3 regions of the Anaerobacillus sp. 63XJN7_5_ISO-PGPR-S23-430 genome follow, and region 3 is predicted to be linked to each of the others. Evidence: riboswitches for the same ligand, from Rfam matches in the RefSeq annotation. Region 3 holds a riboswitch; each other region holds the start of a gene.

What was found. Region 3 has a riboswitch for cobalamin ahead of AC0VYJ_RS17995 (ribonucleoside-diphosphate reductase subunit alpha). Riboswitches for the same ligand answer to the same signal wherever they lie in the genome.
Region 1: another riboswitch for cobalamin. It lies ahead of AC0VYJ_RS02255 (acyl-CoA thioesterase); the one in region 3 lies ahead of AC0VYJ_RS17995 (ribonucleoside-diphosphate reductase subunit alpha).
Region 2: another riboswitch for cobalamin. It lies ahead of AC0VYJ_RS20385 (ABC transporter substrate-binding protein); the one in region 3 lies ahead of AC0VYJ_RS17995 (ribonucleoside-diphosphate reductase subunit alpha).

Annotation. Positions count from the first base shown of each region.
Region 1 covers NZ_CM149686.1:411,691-417,342, reverse strand. The annotation lists gene AC0VYJ_RS02260 (AI-2E family transporter) at 1-819, opposite strand, end outside; gene AC0VYJ_RS02255 (acyl-CoA thioesterase) at 1,104-1,598, opposite strand; cobalamin riboswitch at 1,713-1,896, opposite strand; gene AC0VYJ_RS02250 (DsbA family protein) at 2,070-2,735, opposite strand; gene AC0VYJ_RS02245 (DoxX family protein) at 2,751-3,176, opposite strand; gene AC0VYJ_RS02240 (threonine/serine exporter family protein) at 3,279-3,725, opposite strand; gene AC0VYJ_RS02235 (threonine/serine exporter family protein) at 3,741-4,502, opposite strand; gene AC0VYJ_RS02230 (tetratricopeptide repeat protein) at 4,710-5,652, opposite strand, start outside.
Region 2 covers NZ_CM149686.1:3,954,738-3,960,389, forward strand. The annotation lists gene cbiB (adenosylcobinamide-phosphate synthase CbiB) at 1-599, opposite strand, end outside; gene AC0VYJ_RS20375 (adenosylcobinamide amidohydrolase) at 596-2,065, opposite strand; gene AC0VYJ_RS20380 (FecCD family ABC transporter permease) at 2,068-3,108, opposite strand; gene AC0VYJ_RS20385 (ABC transporter substrate-binding protein) at 3,092-4,075, opposite strand; cobalamin riboswitch at 4,214-4,398, opposite strand; gene AC0VYJ_RS20390 (DsbA family protein) at 4,539-5,243, opposite strand; gene AC0VYJ_RS20395 (DoxX family protein) at 5,255-5,644, opposite strand.
Region 3 covers NZ_CM149686.1:3,442,055-3,447,706, reverse strand. The annotation lists gene AC0VYJ_RS18015 (hypothetical protein) at 1-500, shown strand, start outside; gene AC0VYJ_RS18010 (response regulator transcription factor) at 647-1,333, shown strand; gene AC0VYJ_RS18005 (sensor histidine kinase) at 1,272-2,642, shown strand; gene AC0VYJ_RS18000 (hypothetical protein) at 2,651-2,779, opposite strand; cobalamin riboswitch at 3,000-3,174, shown strand; gene AC0VYJ_RS17995 (ribonucleoside-diphosphate reductase subunit alpha) at 3,311-5,542, shown strand; gene AC0VYJ_RS17990 (ribonucleotide-diphosphate reductase subunit beta) at 5,557-5,652, shown strand, end outside.

The DNA.
Region 1 (5,652 bases), 1.3 Mb from region 3:
TTGTGTTAAAGCGACAACCAGAGCAGGTATCACACCAATAATTGGTCCGAAAAATGGGACCACTGCTGTGATCATCACAAATAGTCCTAATATTAATGCATAAGGTAGTCCAATGATTAAATAACCAACATACATTAGGACACCGTCTACGATTGCTACAATAATTTGTCCGATAATATAGGCCGATAAAGTTTTATCAACCTTATGAAGGATCTGTTCTCCTTCACCCTGATGTTTATTTGGAATAAATCTTAGGAGAAATGGGCTTAATTTATGATCATCTTTAAGAAAATAGAATAAGACAAAAGGTACGATTACAAGGACTGTCGTAGCACTTGTTAATGCACTCACAACCTGCATAATATGATCACCGAGGCTTTGCGTTAAATTACCTAAATAGCTCGTTGCTTTTTGTTGAAGGTTTTCTACAGAAAGCATCCCCATATCATTTTTCTCCATCATTTTCTCAGCTTCTTTTGCTGATTCTTTCAGCTTCTCAGGCAACTCCTTCGAAAACTCTGAAACCTGACTCTGAATCGGATTTGCTAGAAAAGTGAATCCAGTATAGAGGATACCCGCAATCCCTATAAACACAATTAAAATCGCGACAATATCTGATACAAATGGAATCTTTTTTAATAACTTAACAATAGGCTTGATTGCATAATACAAAAAACCAGCAATTAGTACTGGATAAAACAATGTACCTATAATTGTTTTCACCGGTTTCAATAAATCTAATTCTGTCAAAAAGAAAAAACAGATTAATAATAGAATAATACCTGTTATATACTTGAAGAAATCATGTCTAATCCACATTGGCCGTCTCCTTTGTTTTTATTCATTTCACTCTCATCCCTATACCACTCAACACTCTTTTACTAACTTGATTTCCACAAAAAGTTTCCGATTCCAGGGGATCTAAAAAGGAACCTCTCTCGTAAATATTGTTTCTATAAGAGTGAGGGGTGATTCCCTCTCCAATCAGCTAAATGTGGTTTTAAATACAAAACTACCATCTTTTAGGAATGAACCAAAATATAACGATAAAATGTCTCACGACTAACAAAAGAGAGCCGGAATACTCCAGCCCTCTTTTCTGGTTATAACAACGTTAGGATTCCCCCTAGATTCTTGCTTGTTTCTTTACGATCTAATCTTGTTTGAGCTCTTTTTTGGGCTAGCTCGTTAAGCTGCTTTTCCCCTTCAGTTTCCGGCTGAATTCCAGGTACTTTCATTGGTCTACCGTCGAGAAGGGCTACAAACGTAATAAAACACGTCGCTGCTATACGATTGGCACCCGTTAAAAGGTGTTCGGCGTTTACTTTCACAAAAACTTCCATTGAGCTTTTACCTGTCCATATGACAAAAGCTTCATAATGAATCGAATCCTCTTCCGTTATAGGATGTAAAAACTCCACCGTATCCATAGACACTGTCACGCATTCTAGACGAGAATGCCTTGTCGCCGCGATTGATGCTAGCATATCCATATCGGCAAGGAGTTTACCCCCAAATAATGTTCCATGGCTGTTAAGGTCAGGCGGAAAAATACGGCTGCTCTTATACACTCTTGATTCGCTTACATTCTTTTTCATATCATCTCTCCTTTTCTAAACAATAAAAAATGCATACTCTTTTCATAAGAGCATGCATAACAAATAGACTTTTCCCAGTCTTCTCCGTTACACCCCCCTATCGTCCGTAGGTCAATCAGTGCTTTAGAAAAGGCAGGTCTCCTGGCTTGAAGCTTTGTTGAACGAATGCCCCTTCCCTATCATTGATAAGTGGGGTAACGCACCGTCCTTACTTCTTACAGTGGCGGGACCGCATTGGATTTTCACCAATTTCCCTATTAAGTACTGGAATCAGTACACCTTTTCCATTTTATTCAATTGTACTTCTCTATTCTTCATGCCGGGGATCCAAAAGTCAATACCATTCGTTAATCAAACGTTTGTTTAACTATTTATACCTTAAACAAACGTTTATTTAATGATTTTTCCGCCTGCAGAGGAACCAATTAATTAGAATGCAACAAAAAAAAGACGCCTTCACAGCGCCTTTATTTATTCGTCGGTTGAATCCTCAACCATTTGTTTTAATTCAGATAAACTAGTTCCGTCAAAACGCTTACCATCTACAAATAAGGTAGGCGTTTCTGAAACATTCTTTTTATTTGCATAAGCAAGGTCAGCTTCTACTCGTTTCTCACCTGCACCACTCTTATAGGCTTTAACAACTCTGTCCGTTTCTTCTTCACTAACTAGACCACTAAGGGTTTTCGTTAAGAAAGATTCAGTTAAAACATCTTTCGTCTCAGATCCTTTTTTATGTTTGTCATACAGAACATGATGAAATTGCCAAAATACATCATTACCTAATTCTTGATAAACAACCTCAGCAAATTCAGCAGCCCTCGTGGAATCTTTATAGAGGAACGGATAATGGACAAAGTAAAATTTTGCTTTCTCAGTTGCTAATAATTCCTCTTGGATTTTTGGAAGCAAAGATTCATTAAAGGATTGACATGAAGAGCATTTATAATCACCAAATTGCACAATTTCAACTGGCGCTGTTTCCTCACCCAAGTGCGGTTGAGAATCTAATTTAAATCCTTTTGTATTTGCAAATGGATGAAACAGAAAGTTAATAAACAAAAATAGAATAACGAGTCCCGCAAATAATAATAACCATCTGGCACCCGGTTTTAACTTCTTTTTTGGTTTAGCCATTCAGTCACTTCCTCTTTAATCCTTTGTTACTTTCTCCTGATCGATCTTAAACGACCAACCTTTTCTCTTAAGGTATGTTGAAAGACTATATGGACCGCCGCCTCCTAGAAATAAAGACACTGACATAGCTAGAAAAGCAATGTCTAGTTCATAACCGCCCAGCATTCCAGTTGATCTCTTTACAAAGAGAAGAGCTCCTAATAAAATCATGGAAAACAGTACGCTGACAATTCGCGTTCCTAAGCCGAGAATCATCAAAACTCCTCCAGTTAACTCAACTATAGCCACAACATAAGCAAGAAAACCAGAAATACCGATTGTCTCAAAAAAAGCTACTGTATTCGTGATCCCTTCAGAAAACTTTAAAAAACCATGAGCAAAAAAAAGCATACCTACGACCAATCGAATTGTTAACAACCCGAGATGGGGATAGGTTTTCATTATTGATCCTCCCCAGATACTAACATTATTTGACACCGTTCGACACAGTTATCCAACTAAACGTTATCATAATGAATGCCTACATTGCAAAAGGATGAAGACCTATTTCTGCCCCCTTGCGAGTGTGGAATGCCGTATGATTTGATTGATCACTTCCGAAAATACTAACCCTACTGCAATGGATCCCGATATCATAAATGCTCTGGCTGCAAGGTTAATGGCACTATTGTAATCATTTTGAACGAAATTCCTCATCGCATCGTAAGCCAGACCACCTGGAACAAGCGGAATAATCCCCGCTACACTAAATATAATGACTGGTGTCCGATACACCTTTGCAAAAACCTGACTAATAACAGCGATGACAAATGAGGCTGTTACAGTGGCGATGACAGCATCAATACCTGATGCCTCCATTCCGTAATAAATCATCCAGCCACACATGCCAACAAACCCGCCTTTAATAAGGGAGGATTTAGGAGCGTTAAATAATAATCCAAACGCTGCACTTGCCACAAAGCTCGTCAAAACCTGAGCAATAATTGTCATAATTGTCCTCCCTTTCTATAAAAATGATACAACAAGGGCAATGCCTGCTCCAATCGCAAATGCGGTAAGAAAGGCTTCTGCGCCTTTAGATAGGCCAGATATTAAATGCCCCGCCATTAAATCCCTTACAGCATTCGTGATTAATAGACCAGGAACAAGTGGCATCACTGAACCAATAATAATTTTATCAAGTTGCCCACCGATTCCAGTAGACACAAAAAGGACAGCGAGTAATCCTATGACAAATGAAGCAAGGAACTCTGAGAAGAATTTTATCGGTACAAGGCGGTTAAATAGTGAAACACTATAAAAGCCACCTCCCCCTGCAAGAACTGCCGGAAGAAAATCTCCCCACTCCCCTTGAAACATAATTAGAAAACAACCGCTTGCAATCGCAGCAGCAACTAACTGCTTAGGAAATGTATACCGCTCGGTCATTTTATCCAATTGGTCAAGCTCTTCATAAGCTTCCTTAATCGAAAGACCACCGCTGCTAATTCTCCTCGATATACTATTTACCTTCGTTACTTTATCTAAATCCGTCGTGCGCTCTGAAATGCGCATCAACTGTGTTTTGGAAGGTTCAGGACCTTCTAAAGAGAAAATAATCCCAGTAGGGGTTACGTAACTATTCGAATGCGTTGCCCCATAAGCGTCCGCAATTCTAGTCATCGTATCTTCTACACGGTAAGTTTCACCGCCATTTTGCAGCATTACCTTTCCAGCCAAAAGGCATACTTGAATAATGTCATAGGCATAACTCGTTTGATTTTCCATACGTCGCTCCTGACAACCGTGAAGTATTCATTGTTCGTTGTTTCTTAGTTTATATGAACCTACTTATGTTTATCAAATGTAATATAAAAAGAAGACGATCATTTTGATTGTCACTTTAACAAAAAGGCTATGTTAGCTTATACTGTTGATTCCCGATTTTAGGCTCATTAATATAGCCAAAAAAAATAGCGCTGGCATAAGCCAGCGCTATTGTTGAGACACTCTTTGCATTTTAGAATAAATCGACATATAGGTATTCGATTCCTCCACTTTACCCATCTCACGATATACCTTCGTCAACCACTGAACAGGGGTTGGGTCCGTTGGATGCAGCTCCATCTCCCAATCGAAGCAGGTAATTGCTTCATCATATTGTTTAAGTTTATGGTAGAGCTTACCTAGCTGAAATTGCTTATCTGGATCATCTTGAATATCCGCCATTGTTTGTAGCGTTGATAGGATAGAGAGATCTTGGTTTTTCTCGAATAAAGGCTTCACCCAGCTATAGACGTATCCCAATCCAAATTCATGCAGCATCCTAGGGATAAGTGCTTGAAGTAAACCATCTAGATAAGGACGATTTTCTTTACGTTCCAAACAGCTTTGAAGGGAAGGATAATCAAAGGTTTTGAAATTTGTAGTCTCATCTTGAAATGCACTTAGAAGAAGGTCATATTCACTTTGGGTGATTTCACCTTTTCGTTCTGTCATTAATTGAATGGCTTCACTTGTTTTATTTAAATACATTAGAGCTTGAAAAGCATTGTTTCTTAGAGTTTTATGGTGAGGTGCTTCTGCATACATCAATGATAGCAGACGGGCTCGCTCAGATTCAGAGAGCGTAACATCGATGAGAGATAGTGGGTCCAGATCATCCTCTTCAGGTGATTGGAGATAGAGGTAAAGGCGTAAAGCGGATCGTTCAATAACACGTTTTTCTTTACGAAGGATTGATTCAAGGTAGGCTTGATGTGCTTGAAGGTCATCATAAGCCTGAATTTCAGCAAAAAGCGGATCCACTTCTTTAAGACCATCATGATCTCCTTCATAGAAGCTTCTAACTTTTTGATATTCTAATTTCCGCGATAGTTCGATCGCCCATTTATTTGTTGGATCGAAATAAAGCATCACAGCTAAAATTTGAAACGCC
Region 2 (5,652 bases), 510 kb from region 3:
AGCTTCGCAGAGGTATAGCCAAATGCTTCGTATTTTTCGTTTCGATAGCCAACCATTGAATCACACGTGTTAATCGCTCGGTAGGCCACCGCCCCAACGCTACCGCCGATGAGCGCCCAAAATAGCGGTGCTGTAATGCCGTCGCTAGTGTTCTCAGCGACCGTTTCAACAGTGCCTCGCACGATTTCACTTTCATCGAGATGATCTGTATCACGACCAACGATCCAGGAAAGCTTGCGTCGTGCTTCTGTCATATCGCCTTGCTGAAGCGGCTTATATACGTCCAGTGCCGCCTGTCGCAAGCTTTTCTGCGAAATCGTAGTTGCGATGAGAATACCTTCAAAGAAAATCCCCACAAGCGGGTGAAGGTTGTAAGCAAGAAAAACGGTCAAACCGGTTAGAGTGATCACGACGACAAGAACGGTGAGCGTCATGAGGGCACCTTTTTGTTTGCGGTTCGCACCATAGTTCCAGCGTTTGTCGAGAAAGCTGATAAGTGAGCCAAACCACTTCACTGGATGCGGCCATTTTGGTGGATCGCCAATCAGCAGATCTAGAAAAAAAGCCAGGCTAATCGCAAGAAGGTGATACATGATCATAGCGAGAGCCTCGTACGGTACTTTTCAAGTGCCTCTGTCGTACAGTTGTAAACGCCGAGGCTAATCAATTTTCCGAGCGTTGTGATCGTGCCCGCGTATGCCTGATGCTGTCCACGCTGTGTCGCGGCGATCAGAATGCTGTCTGTAGAAGTACCTGTTGCTATGGTGCCTGTCACCGAGTCTTTTACTTGCTGGTCGTGCATGACTTTAACTTTTGATTCCGTTGCGGTCATGATGCTTTGGATGAATGCTTCATCTGTGAGCGTTCCGTTCACGAAAATCCACGTGTTGATCGTTCCAGGGAGCGGCTCGTATACGTGCTCTGCGCTTTTCGATGCATCGACGGCGTTTCCAACGCCTGCCGTTACAACGACAAACACCGAAACGCCTTCATCTTCTATTAAGCGGTAAGAGACATCCTCTAGTCGAACAGCCGTCATCATGCCAACTGTTTCTGTCGGATCGATGTCATGCTCCTCTAAAAACGTCGCCATTTCTTCTTTATGATCTGAGCAGCTGTAGCTTTTAGGGACGTGGCGGTTGACGAATGTGCGATACCAGCCAGTACCAGATCCTACAACACCCGAAGACATCGTCCGAAGCGGAAATGGTGTCGTGAGCGTGATCATGTTTTCTGACCGCTCAAGGTAGCGCTCATCAATAGTGAGATCGCGTTGATCCTCTGCCTGTTTTTCTGGTAATAAGAGCATTTGTGGCTTTGGAACGGTCGGATGCGGATGCTTTTCAATTTTTGTCCGATAAACCGATTGAATGCGCTGTTCGTTTAGGACGTCATTTGGCTTGTTGTGCATGTTGATTTTCCCATTTTCAAGAAGAAGTAGGCGGTCACAGTACAGACCTGCCAGATTCAAGTCGTGAAAAATCGAAATCACCGTTAGCCCCTGTTCGCGCGTCCATTTTTTTAAGAGATCGAGCAGTTCTTTTTGATAAGAAAGGTCGAGGTGGTTCGTCGGCTCGTCTAATAAGAGAATCTCGGGTTCCTGCGCAAGCGCCTGTGCGAGAAAGACGCGCTGACGCTCACCGCCTGAGAGTTCGTTCACGTAGTTATCCGCGAAGGCGGCGATTCCCGTTTGCTCCATTGTACGCTGTACAACCGCCTCGTCATGCTCGCTCCACATTTGAAACCATCCCGTCTGATGGGCGTAGCGTCCGAGCGAAACGGTTTCTTTAACGGTATAAGGAAAAGCCTGATCCGCATGCTGTGGAAGAACCGCGAGCACGCGCGCTAGCTGTTTCGCTGAGTAGCTTGAGAGCGGCTTATCTTTGAGCATGATTGAGCCGGACTTTGCCTTTAGAATGCCGCTAACCATTTTAAAAATAGTCGTTTTGCCGCTTCCGTTTGGTCCAACGATCCCGAGAAGCTCACCTTGATTCACATCAAACGAAATGTCATCAAGTACGTCGTGACCGGGGTATCCTCCTGTAACAGAATGTACGCTTAGCATGCTTATCCTCTTCTTTCCTTACGTCTTCGTATTAAAATAATGGCAAACACCGGGGCACCGATGAGCGATGTGATGACGCCAATCGGTAGTTCAGTTGGTGAAATGATCGTTCGTGAAATCAAATCAGCGATGATCAGAAAAGCAGCTCCAAGTAAAATGGATAGTGGCAGTAAATGCCTGTGATCCGGGCCCCATAGAAGGCGCGTTAAATGCGGAATCACAAGGCCAACGAAACCAATCGTTCCTGAAACCGCAACAGCTGCCCCTGTTAAAATCGAGCCGCCGATGAGAATCCAAAGCTTTCGTTTCGCGACGTTCACGCCGATATGCTGAGCGCGTTCTTCACCAAACGACATTGCGTTCAGCTCCCTGCTGCTAAAGAGCAGGATCCCTGAGCCGATGATGAAAAAGGGAAGAATAATTCCGATATATTCCCATCCTCGCATCGACACGCTTCCAAGGAGCCAGCCGATAATTTGACGAAGCTCCTCTCCAGTTAAAGCGATCATAAGTGACAGAAGTGAGCCAAGAAATGAGCTAAACACAATTCCTGTTAGGATGATCGTCTCCACGCGCATCGATCGCTCTATTTGTCGTGCGAAAAAGAGCACGAGAAAAATCGTGAGAATCGATGCAGCGATGCTCATAACTGGTAGGGTGAACATGCCGACAAACGGAATGGACAGGTTGAAAAACAGCACGAGTACCGCTCCAACTGATGCTCCGGATGAAACGCCGAGCACGTACGGATCCGCTAGTGGATTACGCAAAAGACCTTGAAAGGCGGCCCCTGCTATCGCAAGAGACGCCCCCACAAGACCTGCCAAAATGACGCGCGGCAAGCGAATATCCATCACAATTGTTGTAAACATTGGATCGGTTTTGCCTATGAATGGAAGGTGCAAAACTTCGCTTCCGATTAATTTTAGAATGGTAAGCACTGGAACTGAAACAGTACCGATTGAAATGCCAAGGAGCATGGCACCAATTAAGAGTGCTATCGCAATCGGATAGGCAATGAACCGTTTATTCAGCAAAAACATCCGGGTAAACCGCTTTTGCAAGTTCCTCTACTCCTTCAGTAAGACGAGGGCCAGAGCGCGTAACGAGGTCAGAGTGTACGTCAACAACCTGCTCTTCTTTGACAGCCGTTACGTCCTGCCAGCCGTCGCGGCTTAACACTTGTTCAACTGGCTTCTCTGTATAGTAGCCGTACGTTGTGATGATCACGTCAGGATTCGCTTCGATAATCGCTTCCTGATCCACCTGGTTCCAGCCTTCCTGATCGTGCGTCACGTTCTTCGCGTGAATCATCGTTAGCATGTCATCCATAAACGTATTCTTCCCTGGAGAGTAGATTTCAGGCGCAGGGGCAACTTCGACGAAGACATTTTTCTGATCTTCTTCACTAATGCTTTCTGCTTTTGCTTGAATGTCTTCAAGATCTTGCTTCATTTCATCGATCGTTGTTTCCGCTTCTTCCGTTTCACCAGTTGCTTGTCCGATCATTTCGATGGAAGCGTACACTTCATCGAAGCTTTTCGCATCGTTCACAACGAGTACGGTGATTCCAGCATCACGAAGCTGCTGTAGACCTGCTTCTGAGTTATGTGCGCTTGAGCCGTGTGCAAGTACGAGATCAGGCTTTAGAGAAATGATTTTCTCCACGTTAAATTCCATGCCGCCGATTTTTTCGATATCAGCCGTTTCTTCCGGATAGTTGGCGAAGTCAGATACGCCAACGACTTCTTCCCCTGCTCCCAGGTCGAAAAGGATCTCAGTGTTACTCGGGATTAAGGAGACAATTTTTTCAGGATCTTTTTCGATCGTAACATCCTGGTCCAATGCATCCGTTATCGTTACTGGGAAAGCGCTATCTTCTGACTGTTCAGCTTGCTCTGTATTCGCATTTCCTTCATTTGTCGCGCTGTTCTCTTCACTCGCTCCGCAACCTGCGATGATTCCTGTAACGAGAAAAAGTAAAACGAGTAGTGAATAAAGCTTTTTCATGTGTGTTTCTCCTCCTGTTTTCTGATGTCTCTAAACTAAAAAATCCCCACGCACGAGGGCATGAAGATGGTCGAATGGAAGTAACGGTGTGCCAAAGGCAGCACCTGAATCCGTTCGCACATCCCTATCCTCGTAGGCTGTTCGCGCTAGACTCAGGCAGGTCTCCTGGCTCATGGTTATCGCATGCTGCTCCTTCCCATTCGCTGTTACGAACAGTGGATTCTGCAGCAGGCGACCATTTACAGTGGCGGGACCGCGCTGGAATTGCACCAGCTTCCCTATTAAGTCTTCATTGAAAAGACACCTGAATCGATCACTATGTAATTGGTAACAGGTTTATTATACATGATTGCGGGAGTGGGGGGAACAGTTGTGTTTTGAGGGGGTCAGGCTCGCGCCTGACCCCCTTCACAAACAAAAAACCATCATTGTCCACCCACGGTGGACAATGATGGTAATTCCTTTACTCTTCCTTCGCTTCTTCTACCATTTTCTTCAGGTCATCAATTGTTTGTCCTTCAAACGGCTCGCCGTTCACAAAGAGAGCTGGTGTGCCAGTAACGTCGAGATCACGGGCTTTCGATAAGTCGTAGTCGATCGCCGCTTCTCCTTCGCCATCTTTAAAAGCTGCAAGAACCTGTTCAGCTTTTTCTTCATCAGTCACTTCTTTTAGCGTGTCTACAAGGTAATCTTCTGTGTAGATGTCCTGCTTTTCCGTGCCTTCTGTTTGCTTTTCATACATTAATGAGTGGAATTCCCAGAACACGTCATTCCCAAGCTCCTGGTACACCACTTCAGCAAATTCCGCTGAGCGATCGGAATCAACATTAATAAATGGATAGTTGATAAACGAGAATTTGATTTCCCCTGTTTGAATTAACTCTTGATCAATTTGCGGGAAAAAAGACTGTTCGAATGCTTTACAGTAAGGACATTTGTAATCTCCAAATTCAATCACTTCTACCTGCGCATTTTCATCACCGAGAAATGGTTGCTCCATCGCTTTTTCCTCTGAACCATCAGAACTCGAGCCGCTTGAAACGACGATCACGATTACGATAACTGCAGCGACAGCGGCCACTAACCAGTAGATCCATGCTTTCGATTTTTTCTGCGCATTAGCTATTGTTTGCTTGTTCGGTTGCTTTTTCTTATTCTTATTTGCCATGATTCTTCCTCCTATGATTGTTTCGAAAAGTATTTGTAATCAACGGAAATGGCTCCACCTCCGCTAATCAAAACAGCGACTGACATACCGAGAAGAGCAAGATCCAATTCATACCCTCCGATAAATCCTGTCGTTAGTTTAACCGTAAAGATCGCTCCTAGCATGACGATCATGAAAAGCAAAGAAACAATGCGTGTGCCTAGTCCTACGATCATAAGAAGACCTCCGACTAGTTCAATCGTTGCAACGACATACGCTAAACCACCCAAAATGCCAATGCTCTCGAAAAATCCAGCGGTATTTCCAATCCCTCCAGCAAATTTATCTAGGCCGTGAACCGTAAAAATAAGACCGAGAACGATTCGTAGTACGACAAGGGCAACGTTTTGTGATAAATTCATAAATTAAT
Region 3 (5,652 bases):
TGGTTTTAGCTGGGGGGATAGCTGGAGCAAATGTTAATGCGGCAGATGACGAGTCAACTGAAATAGAAGAGCAAACAGTAGGGCAAACCCAGGAGATGGCAGGTCCTAGAGGACATCATGGGAAAAGAGGTCACTTCGAAGACCGCTCTCTAGATCGCGAACTGAAAATGGCAACTGCTGAGAAAAAAGATCAATTAATCGACCTTTTGCTTGATCAGGATGCTTCTAGTGTTGAAGGTGTCGATGAGCTTCAGAAAGAGCTTGCTGATCTAAACTCACAGCTTGATGCGATGCATGATGAAGCACAGGCTGCTCATGAAGAGAGAGAGTCTAAGAAGCAGGAACTTGAAGAAAGTGGAGAGCGTCCAGAGTTAACCGACGAAGAGAAAGCCGCAAGAGAAGAAATGCGCGAAGAGATGGAAGCCAAGCGAGAGCAGGCTCAAGAAATTGTGAAACAAAAAAATGATATACTTGATCAGCTGATTGAAAAACTTAGCTAATCTTAGCGAGAGATAGGGGCCCCCTATCTCTTTCGTATGTTTTGAAGACATGCGGCTGATTTACTGTCAGATAAGGCTAGGATAATATAAAGAGTATGAAAAGCACATTTCGTCTAAGATGTGAAAAGGGAACGGAGTTGAGAGAGATGCAGCACGTTTTTGTGATAGATGATGAACAAAATATACGTGATATTTTAGAGAAGTATTTAAAAAAAGAAGGGTTTATTGTCTCAACCTTTACAGATGGGGCAGAAGTGTTAAGTGCTCTAGAGACAATTGAACCCGATTTATTAGTATTAGATATTATGATGCCAAATGTTGATGGACTTGAACTCCTTCGACGGTTAAGAAAGTATTCTTACATTCCCGTTATCGTTGTTTCCGCAAGAGATGAAGAGCTTGATCGGATACTAGGCCTTGAACTTGGCGCTGATGATTACTTAACGAAACCTTTTAGCCCTAGAGAACTTGTTGTGCGTATTAAGAATCTATTCAAACGGATGAATCGCCTAGAGAAAAACCATTCTTCACAAGAAATTACTGTTCAGAACGTACGTTTAAATAAGAAAAAACGACTGTTATTAGTGAATGAGGAAGAAATGCCTTTAACGCCGAAAGAGTACGATGTGCTCGCCTATCTCCTCCAACATCCAGGACAACCGTTTACAAGAGAGAGATTAATTGAAGCCATTTGGGGTTATCAATATGTAGGTGATGGTAGGATTATTGATGACCTTGTGAAAAGGCTACGTAAAAAGATGTCAGATGCAAATGCGCAAGCGAAGATTGCAACAGTTTGGGGGTACGGCTATAAAATCGATGAAGAAGTTTAATATCGGTACCAAATTGTTTCTTAGTTATATCGTTCTTATTGTTGTTATTCTGCTTATTACTACTATTTCATTTCAATATTTATTTCAAGAATATCTTGTGCGCGAAACGAGAGAACAGCTGCAAAAAGAGGGATTGCAAATTAGTCAGATGCTCGAAGATCGACAGTGGAAGGGCGAAAATCCACCTAATGGGTTACTTGATCGCAGAAGAATTGAAATGGCAGGCAATTTAATCTCATCTCAATTTATAATTTATAATGCAAACGAGAAGGCAATTTATTCGAATGTCGATGAAGTGGTTCGAATTGATTATGAAGAAAACAAAGGAAAATTATATGTTACAGAGGAAGTGCCAATTAGTCTTTCACGAGAGCAAGTTGGCAGTATTGTGCTATTTACGAAGGTAGAAAGTCTTGAAGGTTTCAATCGGATTATTCAGCAATCACAGGCTGTTAGTCTTTTAGTATCTGCTGCTGTTGCCGTGCTCCTTGCTGCTATTATGCAGAAAGGAATAGCGGGGCCAACTCGATTACTTGCCAATCACATGAGGGAATTTACGATGCGCAAGGAACAACCCCCGTTGACGCTTAAAACAAAGGATGAAATCAATGAACTTGCTAAGACATTTCAAGAACTAACGGAGCAACTTCGAAAAAATGATTTTGATCAGAAGGAATTCCTTCAAAATGCGTCTCATGAATTAAAAACACCTCTAATGGCCATTCAAGGGAATGCGGAAGGGATTCTAGATGAAGTAATCGTAGGACAGGACGTCGAGTATAGTCTTGAAGTGATCGTGAAAGAAACGCAGCGTTTAAAAAAGATCGTGCAGGACATTTCTTATTTAACTAGGTTAGAAACAGTAGATGAATCTTTTACTTATGAAGTAGTCGATCTTCATCACGTGTTGATGGAAGTCATCACTGTGGTAAAACCACTTGCACATCAACGGCAAATAGAGGTAAGGTATGACATTGATCATACCATAGACCTTAAGATGGACAGTGATAAAATGAAGCAAGCTTTTATGAATATTTTCGGTAATGCCCTTCGATTCGCTTCATCCGTTATAGAAGTACATGTCCACCAAGATAATCGTCAAGTTTATATTGAGGTTGAAGATGATGGTAAAGGCTTTGGCGAGAATCCAGAGCGCGTTTTTGAACGATTTTATACAGGTGACAAGTCAGGTTCTGGCATTGGTCTATCGATTACGAAAACAATAGTAGAAAAGCATAATGGTAACATTTACGCCGAAGACAATAAAAAGGGAGGAAGGATCGTGATCTCGATTCCTTTTCAATCGTAGTTAGAACTTTATGTTTTATGCTCACTTAACTTTTGTAGAATTTCTTTGCTTTCTTGTTCACTCAAAATACCGAATTTCTGACAGAGTTGTGTATAGCCAGCCAATTTCTTAAAATTAACCGAAGATGATCTTTTCATCATACTCACCTTTCTTTCCTTCAGGAAACTTTTTTAGGTATCAACAATATATGCATGAGCAGGTTGAAAGTGATAGGTGAGTGTCTTTAGAGTTGAAATAAATCTAAGTCAATGTAACAATAAAGCTTGTGCTAAATTAAAGCATCATGTAAGATGGAGTTATCAATATTTAGTGATATATAAATGTTTGGAATACTATATATGGGTAAAATGTACGTAATTTAATAATTGAGTATACGGTGTCGTAGAACGACTTAATAGGGAATCCGGTCGAATCCGGAGCTGTCCCCGCAACTGTCGTGTGGACGAGGCAAGAAACCACTGGAGTTAATTCCGGGAAGGCTTGCCAAGGAAGAAGCACAAGCCAGTAGACCTGCCGTATAGTCAAAAACGTTTCTATTCTTCGGGGGTTGAGGGTGAGAAATGGCAGGGTAAATGTACGAGTATGTCCATTTATACGTTGTCGTTTTCTCCAGGCTCACTCTTCCGAGAGTGAGCTTTTTATTTTGGATGGATAAAGGAGAGAGGTATATGAGTACTGTAGCAGAAATGACAGTAACAAAAATGATGGAGGAAGTAAGAACGCTCCTAGATGAGTACCCGTCACTTGCTAGTGAGAGTTTTATTGAAAAAACAATTGATGGTATTTCAGAAGAATCAACGCAAGAAGAGGTTGGTAACATTCTAGTTTTAAATGCCCTTGAACGAATCAGCGCAACAGAACCTGACTGGACTTATGTGGCAGCAGCTTTTCATCTTCATTCGCTCTATCGTAAATCTCTTTCACATCGTTCTGAGAAAGAGGTATATGGTGGGGGAAGCTTCTATCGCCTTCTTCAACAGCTGACAGATGAAGGGATTTATAACAAGGCACTCCTTCAGTCTTATTCCAAGAATGAAGTAGGGCAAGTTGCTAAGTTAATCGAGCCATCAAGAGATCGTTTGTTTACATACATCGGACTACGAACGCTCGCAGACCGCTATCTAGCTACAGATCATGATAAGAATGTGTATGAATTACCTCAAGAGCGCTTTCTAGTCATTGCTATGACGCTCATGGTAAATGAACCAAAAGATAAGAGATTAAATCTAATTGAAGAAGCGTATTGGGCGCTATCTAATTTATATATGACAGTAGCAACGCCTACTCTTTCAAATGCAGGAAAAAGCTATGGACAGCTAAGCTCATGCTTTATCGATACGGTGGATGACAGTCTTAGAGGAATCTATGACAGCAATACAGATGTAGCGACCGTTTCGAAAAATGGTGGAGGAATTGGAGCATATCTCGGGAAAATTCGTTCTCGTGGTAGTGATATTAAAGGGTTTAAAGGAAATTCATCTGGGGTTTTACCGTGGATGAAGCAATTAAACAATACAGCTGTGAGCGTAGACCAGCTAGGACAGCGTCAAGGTGCTGTTGCTGTTTATCTTGATGTCTGGCATAAGGATGTTTTCGAATTTCTTGATGCCAAGCTTAATAACGGAGACGAACGAATGAGGACACATGATCTTTTCACGGGTCTTTGTATTCCAGATATCTTTATGGAAGCAGTGGAAGACCGTGGAGACTGGCATTTATTTGATCCTCATGAAGTACGCCAGGTGATGGGCTTTTCACTAGAAGATGTGTATGACAAAGAAAAAGGATCAGGAGAGTTTCGTATGAAATATAGGCAATGTGTGAACCATCCTGAGCTTTCAAGAAAAACCGTGCCGGCTATTGAGATTATGAAGCGAGTCATGAAATCACAATTGGAAACTGGGACGCCTTATATGTTCTATCGAGATACGGTGAATCGAGCGAATCCGAATAAGCATGCTGGTATGATCTATGCTTCCAATCTTTGTACGGAAATTATGCAAAATATGAGTGCAACGACCGTTGAAGAGGAATTCACGAAAGACGGTAAGATTATCATTACGAAAACGCCTGGTGACTATGTCGTTTGTAATCTATCAAGTATTAATCTTGGGCGTGCGGTTACAGCTAATGCACTAGAGCGATTAATTCCAATTCAAGTAAGAATGCTGGATAACGTGATCGATATTAATACGATCGAAGTGCCTCAAGCCCAGTTAACGAATGAGAAGTATAGAAGCATTGGTCTTGGAACGTTTGGTTGGCATCACCTCCTTGCGAAAAAAGAGATTGTCTGGGAAAGTCATGAAGCGGCAGACTATGCGGACGAACTATATGAAACAATCAATTATTTAACGATACAGGCAAGTCATGAGCTTGCCGTTGAAAAAGGAAGCTACTCTCTCTTTGAAGGCTCTGATTGGCAAAATGGGGAGTACTTTAATCAACGAGGTTACGTTAGTGAAAAATGGCAGTCCCTTAAGGAAAGGGTCCAAACGAATGGTGTCAGAAACGCCTATCTTTTAGCGGTTGCCCCTAACAGTTCAACAAGTTTAATAGCCGGATCAACAGCATCAATCGATCCGATTTTTCAAAAAGAATACTCTGAGGAAAAGAAGAACTATAAAATTCCTGTTACAGCGCCTGATCTTTCACCTGAAACGACCTGGTATTACAAATCGGCTTATCACATTGATCAGCTTTGGAGTATTGAGCAGAATGCAGCCAGACAGCGTCATGTGGACCAATCAATATCGTTTAATATCTATGTGCAAAGTACTGTAAAAGCGAAAGACTTACTGAACATTCATATAACAGCCTGGAGAAAAGGTTTGAAAACAACCTACTATACACGAAGTACATCTGTAGATATTGACGACTGTGAAAGTTGCGCAAGCTAAAGGAGGAATTGGAATTGACTACGATTCAACAAAGAAAGCTATACGATGTCTCCGCACCAAATAGCTCGACTGGAATTATCAATGGGGAAAGCTCAAACGTTTTAAATTGG